2 regions of the Micromonospora sp. CA-249363 genome follow, and region 2 is predicted to be linked to the other one. Evidence: riboswitches for the same ligand, from Rfam matches in the RefSeq annotation. Region 2 holds a riboswitch; the other holds the start of a gene.
The links. A riboswitch is a leader RNA that binds a small molecule or an ion and turns the genes downstream of it on or off. The one in region 2 is predicted to bind S-adenosylmethionine.
Positions count from the first base shown of each region.

Region 1: another riboswitch for S-adenosylmethionine. It lies ahead of ACQPZK_RS09960 (ABC transporter substrate-binding protein); the one in region 2 lies ahead of thrC (threonine synthase).

Region 1 is NZ_CP192020.1:2,162,076-2,165,479, reverse strand. Features, by position in the region: gene ACQPZK_RS09965 (amino acid transporter) at 1-1,508, shown strand, start outside; SAM riboswitch class IV at 1,595-1,706, shown strand; gene ACQPZK_RS09960 (ABC transporter substrate-binding protein) at 2,050-2,853, shown strand; gene ACQPZK_RS09955 (amino acid ABC transporter permease) at 2,893-3,404, shown strand, end outside.
Region 2 is NZ_CP192020.1:6,493,504-6,496,907, reverse strand. Features, by position in the region: gene ACQPZK_RS29175 (ArsR/SmtB family transcription factor) at 1-191, opposite strand, end outside; gene ACQPZK_RS29170 (DMT family transporter) at 283-1,251, shown strand; SAM riboswitch class I at 1,319-1,454, shown strand; gene thrC (threonine synthase) at 1,465-2,751, shown strand; gene ACQPZK_RS29160 (N-acetyltransferase family protein) at 2,988-3,404, shown strand, end outside.

The sequences.
Region 1 (3,404 bases), 2.6 Mb from region 2:
TCGACGAGAACCCGTTCCTGCCCGGCGGCCTCAAGGGTCACGAGGTCATCCTCACGCTGCTGCTGGTGGCGCTGCTCGGTGCGGTGTTCCTCAGGGGGTTCGGCGAGGCCATCGGGATCGCCGTCGTCCTGGTCGCGATCTACCTGACGCTGAACGCGGTGGTGATCGCCGACGCGCTGTGGCGGGTGGTGAGCCACCCGAGCGCCGTCGGGGACTGGACGAACGCCCTGACCACCGGACACGGCGATCCCCTGCTGGTGGTCGGGCTGTCCCTGCTCGTGTTCCCGAAGCTGGCGCTGGGCCTGTCCGGTTTCGAGACCGGGGTGGCGGTGATGCCGCACATCCGCGGGGACCGCCAGGACTCGGAGGACCGGCCGCTGGGCCGCATCCGGGGCGCGCGACGGCTGCTCACCACCGCCGCGGCGACGATGAGCGTCTTCCTCATCACCAGCAGCGTGACCACCACCGTGCTGATACCGCCCGAAGCCTTCCAGCCGGGCGGGGCGGCCAACGGCCGGGCGCTGGCCTACCTTGCCCACCAGCATCTCGGCGAGGTGTTCGGCACCGTCTACGACCTCTCCACCATCGCGATCCTCTGGTTCGCGGGAGCGTCCGCGATGGCCGGGCTGCTCAACCTCGTACCCCGGTATCTGCCCCGCTACGGCATGGCGCCGACGTGGGCCCGCGCGGTCCGGCCGCTGGTCCTGGTGTTCACCGGCGTGGCGTTCCTGATCACGATCGTCTTCTCCGCCAGCGTCGACGCGCAGGGCGGCGCGTACGCCACCGGGGTTCTGGTGTTGATCACCTCGGCGGCGACGGCCGTGACCCTCGCGGCGCGGCGGCGACGGCAACGGGGCCGCACGGTCGCGTTCGGGGCCATCGCGGTGGTGTTCGTCTACACGACCGTGGCGAACGTGGCGGAGCGCCCCGACGGTGTGAAGATCGCCGCCTGTTTCATCGGAGCGATGATCCTGGTGTCGGCGCTGTCGCGGGTGATGCGGGCGTTCGAGCTGCGGGTGGACCACGTCCAGCTCGACGAGCTGGCGACCGCGCTGATCGACGAGCGCTCCGGACGCCGCATCCGCCTGGTCGCGCACGAACCGGAGCGCCGCGACCTCGCGGAGTACCGCGACAAGCTGGCCCAGACGATGGCGGACAACGACTTCCCCGACGACAGTGACGTGATCTTCGTCGAGGTCCGGGTCACCGACCCGTCGGACTTCGAGACCGGGTTGCTGGTGATCGGCAGTGTGGCGCACGGCCGTTTCCCGGTGCTCAGTCTGGCCAGCTCCTCGGTGCCCAACGCGCTGGCCGCGCTGTTACTGGAGATCCGGGACCGCAGCACGCGACGCCCGCACATCTACTTCGAGTGGACCGAGGGCGGCCCGGCCCGCAACGTGCTGCGTTACCTGGCGTTCGGGCAGGGCGAGATCGCCTCGGTGACCCGGGAGATCCTGCGGCGTCAGGAGCCGGACCGGACGCGTCGACCCCACGTGCACGCCGGTTGACCTCCGCGCCGAGCGCCGGTCACCGTCGGTGAGCGTGGTCATATCGGCTGGACGACCGACCGGTCGCTGCTGCTAGCCTCGGCGCAGGTCATGAGCGCCAGCGCGAAGCCCCGGCTCGCTGGCCGGCAACCCTCCTCCGCGGTGGGGTGCCCCGGGTGAAGACCAGGCACCGGCAGGACGTCGGTGCAAGCGTGGCCTGGCACCCAGGTCAGCAACAAGACCCGGGAGACCGCATGCACATCCTCAGCCCCACACCACCGGCCAGTCGGCGTACGCCGGCCCTGACCCGGCGTCGTCACGTGGACCTGATGCGAATGCGCAGCGCGGCGTGTACCGCCGCCTGAAGCGCTAGCTCGCTCTCCCTCCCGCCCCACCCACCACGCGACCTCTCGCGTCGATCATGAAGTTGTTGCCGCCCGACCGGCGTGTCGCGGCAACAACTTCATGATCGACGGGGTCGACGTATCCCCATTTGGAGATGGCTGTGCGATTCTCGTTTGGTTTGAAGGTATTTACTGCTGCTGCTGTTGCTTTGGGTGCTTTGAGTGCTTGCGGCAGCGGTGGTGGCGGCGGGTCGGCGGGCAACGCCGACAACCCGTACGGCCTGGCGCAGGCCGGCGTGCTGCGGGCCGGCACGCTGACCGACGCCCCGCCCAACGTGTATCTCAAGGACGGTAAGTTCACCGGCTTCGACAACGACCTGCTGACCGCCGTGGCCGGCAAGCTCGGCCTGAAGGTCGAGTTCGTCGGCACCGACTTCTCCGCGCTGCTGTCCCAGGTCAACAACCACAAGTTCGACGTCGGCAGCTCCTCGATCACCATCACCGAGGCGCGCAAGAAGACCGTCGACTTCGGCAACGGGTACGACTTCGGCTACTTCGGGCTGGACGTGCCGGCCGGCTCGCCGATCAGCGGGTTCGACCAGCTCACCGGCAAGCGTGTCGTGGTGGTGCAGGGCACCGTCCAGGACGACTACGCCACCGGCAAGCAGCTCGACCCGGTGCGCGTACCGGACTACAACGGCGCGATCAACCAGCTCAAGGCGGGCACGGCCGACGCCTGGATCGCCCCGGCGGAGATCGGCGAGAAGTCCGCCGCCGACAGCAGCGGCAAGATCACGGTGGCCGCCAAGCAGCTCAGCCCGGCGCCGACCGCGTACGCCGTCGCCAAGGGCAGCGACAAGCTGCGCGAGGCGCTGAACAAGGCCCTCGACGAGGTCATCGCCGACGGCACGTGGAGCCGGTTGCAGGCCCAGTACTACCCGGGCCGGCCGATCCCGGCCGACTTCAAGCCGGGCAGCGGCACGGTGGTGGCGCCGTCGGCGTCCGCGTCGGCCGCCTCCTGATCCGGTGACGAGCGAGCAGGGCGGTAGGAGAGGCGAACGATGGATCCGTTGAGCACCCTGTGGGAGACGTTCTTCGACATCGACGCGATGCGCGAGGCGCTGCCCGAGATGCTGACCGTCGGGCTGCCCAACACGCTGATCCTGGCGGTCTCCGCCGCCCTGCTCGGCACGGTGCTGGGTCTGCTGCTGGCCGTGGCCGGCATCTCCCGCAGCCGGTGGCTACGCTGGCCGGCGCGCGTCTACACCGACGTCTTCCGGGGGCTGCCGGCCGCGGCGACGATCCTGCTGATCGGCGTCGGGTTGGCGCCGCTGGGCATGCAGGTGTGGGGGCCGGACCCGTACCCGCTGGGCATCCTCGCGCTGTCGCTGATCGCCGCCGCGTACATCGGGGAGATCTTCCGCTCCGGCATCCAGTCCGTGGAGGCGGCCCAGTTGGAGGGCGCACGGGCGCTCGGCTTCTCCTGGGCCGACGCGATGCGGCTGGTGATCATCCCGCAGGGCATCCGGCGGGTGCTGCCCGCCTGGGTCAACCAGCTCATCGCGCTGATCAA
Region 2 (3,404 bases):
AGGCCGGCCTCGCGCAGCACCTTGAGGTGGTGGCTGCGGGTCGCCTTCGAGACGCCGAAGTCGAAGCTGCCGCAGGCCGCCTCGCCGCTCTCGGCGAGCGCCCGGACGATCTGCAACCGCACGTCGTCGGCGAGTGCGGCCAGCACGGCGGTGACCGGTACGTCGGTCAGGTCGGGTTCGTGCAGCTCCATGTGACCAGTCTAACCCTTGTTCGACAATCATCGAACAACACCCTATGGTCGGTGTCGTTGGTTCGAAGATACTCGAACATTGGAGCTGACGATGCGATCCCGCGCCGCCGCCTACCCGCTGCTCGCCGTGCTCGCCTGGGGCGCGATGTTTCCGATCCTGGCCACTGCGCTGGCTCGGGTCGACCCGCTCAACCTGACCACCGCCCGCTACGTCGTCGCCGCCGTCATCCTGGTCGGCATCCTGCTGCTCCGCGAGGGCACGGCCGCGCTGCGGCTCGGCGGTCGGGGAGTCGAGGTGGTGGTGCTCGGCGTCGTCGGCTTCGCCGGCTTCAACCTGCTCACCAACCTGGCGCTCGAACACGCTGCCCCGCAGCAGGTGTCCCTGTTCGTGGCGACCACCCCGATCATCACCCAACTCGTCCGGTGGGCCCGCGACGGCGTACGGCCGAAGCCTCTGCTTCTGGTCCTCTCCCTGGTGGCGCTCCTCGGCGTCGGTCTGGTGATCACGCGCGGGAGCCTGGCCGGGCTCGGCCAGTTCGGTCTCGGCGGCCTCATGATGATCGGAGCGGTGCTCGGCTGGGCCGTCTACACCCACGGCGCGACCCGGTTCGGCGCCTGGTCACCGCTGCGCTTCACCACCCTGACCGCGCTCGCCGGAACGGCCGCCATGCTGGCCGCGAGCATCGGCGCCGACGCCGTCGGGTGGCAGCACGCGCCGGCTGGCGCCGACCTCGTGGCGGTCACTCCACAACTGGCGTACGCCGTGCTCGTCGCCGCCGTCGTCGCGGTGCTGGCCTGGAACACCGGTGTGCAGCGCCTGGGCGCGGCCAACGCCGCCCTGTTCATGAACCTCGTCCCGGTGACCACCTTCGTCGTGCAGATCGCCCGTGGCTACCGGCCGGAGGGCATCGAACTGGTCGGAGCGGCGATCACCATCGCCGCCCTGGTCGCCGCGAACCTCGCGGCGCGCACCCGCCCCCGGCCCTCGACGTCGCCCCAGCCGACCGCGGTCACCGATCCCGTCGCGGTGGTCGACCCGGTGGCGGTGGCAGCCCGCTGACCCACTGGCTGGGATGCCCGGTGGAGGCGCCGGGCAACGTTGCCTAGACTCGGTGGCACAACTGCATACCTCATCCAGAGGGGCTGAGGGATACGGCCCGACGACGCCCCGGCAACCACCCCGCGCGCTCACCGCTGAGCGACCCGCGGGGCAGGTGCCAATTCCGTCCCCGCCGCACCGTGCGATGCGGGGAAAGATGAGAGGACTCTCGACATGACGTCGACGCTCGCCGCCTCCGGCATCGACACCTCCGCCAGCCCCGCCCGCGCCCTCGTCTGCCGTGCCTGTTCGGCCCGCTACCCGCTCGCCGCCCAGCACGCCTGTTACGAGTGTTTCGGTCCTCTGGAGGTCGACTACGACACCGCGGCCCTCGCCACGGTCACCCGGGAGCAGATCGAGGCCGGCCCCGACAACATCTGGCGGTACGCCGCGCTGCTGCCCGCCGGGCAGGACCCGGCCACCCGGGTCACCCTCGACCCGGGTCTGACCCCGCTGGTGGCGGCTCCGCACCTCGCCGCCGAGCTGGGCATCACCGCGCCGCTCTGGGTCAAGGACGACAGCGCCAATCCGACCCACTCGTTCAAGGACCGCGTCGTCTCGGTGGCGCTGACCGCCGCCAAGGCGCTCGGGTTCAGCCGGTTCGCCTGCGCCTCCACCGGCAACCTGGCCAACTCGGTGGCCGCGCACGCCGCCCGTGCCGGTGTGCCCTCGATCGTCTTCATCCCGTGCGACCTGGAGCAGGGCAAGGTCATCACCACGGCCGTCTACGGCGGTGAGCTGGTCGCCATCGACGGCTCGTACGACGACGTCAACCGGCTCTGCGGTGAGCTGGTGGAGACCGACGAGTTCGAGGACACGGCGTTCGTCAACGTGAACGTCCGGCCGTACTACGCGGAAGGGTCCAAGACCCTCGGGTACGAGGTGGCCGAGCAGCTCGGCTGGCGGATTCCCGCCCAGGTGGTCATCCCGATGGCCAGCGGCGAACTGCTCACCAAGATTGACAAGGCGTTCTCCGAGCTGGTCGAGATCGGCCTGGTCGAGGCCCCGGCGGGCGGCTGGAAGGTCTTCGGGGCGCAGTCGGCCGGCTGCAACCCGATCGCCGCCGCGCTGCACGCCGACACCGACACCATCACCCCGGTCAAGCCCACCGGCATCGCCAAGTCGCTCAACATCGGCGACCCGGCCGCCGGCCTCTACGCGCTGGAGGCGGTGCGCCGCACCGGCGGTTGGATGGAGTACGCCGACGACGACGAGATCCGCGCCGGCATCCGCGACCTGGCCCGTACCACCGGCGTGTTCGCCGAGACTGCCGGCGGAGTCACCGCCGCGGTGCTGCGCAAGCTGGTCGAGTCCGGCCGGCTCGATCCCACGGCGGAGACGGTCATCTTCAACACCGGCGAAGGTCTGAAGACCATCGACGCCGTGGCCGCCCAGGTCGGCCCGACCCACCAGATCAAGCCGTCCCTGCGTGCGGCCCGGGACGCCGGTCTGCTCGGCTGAATCCACCGGGTGACTGGATTTTCGCTGTGAGTGTGGAAAACCTGCCCCTCGGGACTTGACGGCAGGAACCGGACGGCGCAAGATGCTCCGTGCGGGAGGGCATTTCGCCGAAGACTTTTGAAGTTCTTGCGACCCAACGCCGGAGGCGTTGTGCGAGTGTCCCTCCCGACCACGTTCGACAGGGCCAGCGAATAATCGCTGGCCCTGTCGCTTTTGCTCCTGCCAGGCTCACCCGCATGAGCATCACGATCGCGCCGTTCGACGGCACCGACCGGGCCGCGGTCGACGAGGCGTACCGCATCGGAGCGGCGGCCATCGAGGCCGACCTGCCCGACTTCCCGCCGTCCTGCCGGCAACGCTTCGACGCCCTCTTCCACACCCCGATGCCCGGCACCCGCTCCCTCTGGGCGCTGGCCCGGCTGGACGGGGTGCCCGCCGGCTACCTTCAGCTCGACCTGCCGCAGCTCGACAACCCCGAAAACGCCACCGCCGAGCTGACGGTCCGTCCGGACCTGCGCCGCCGGGGCGTCGGCCGGGCCCTGCACGAGTACGGGGTACGCCTCCTCCGTCAACACGACCGCAAACGGGTCGTCGCCATGGCCGTCGCCGCGCTGCCCGACGGCCCGACCCGACCGGTGGCGGGCGCCGCGTTC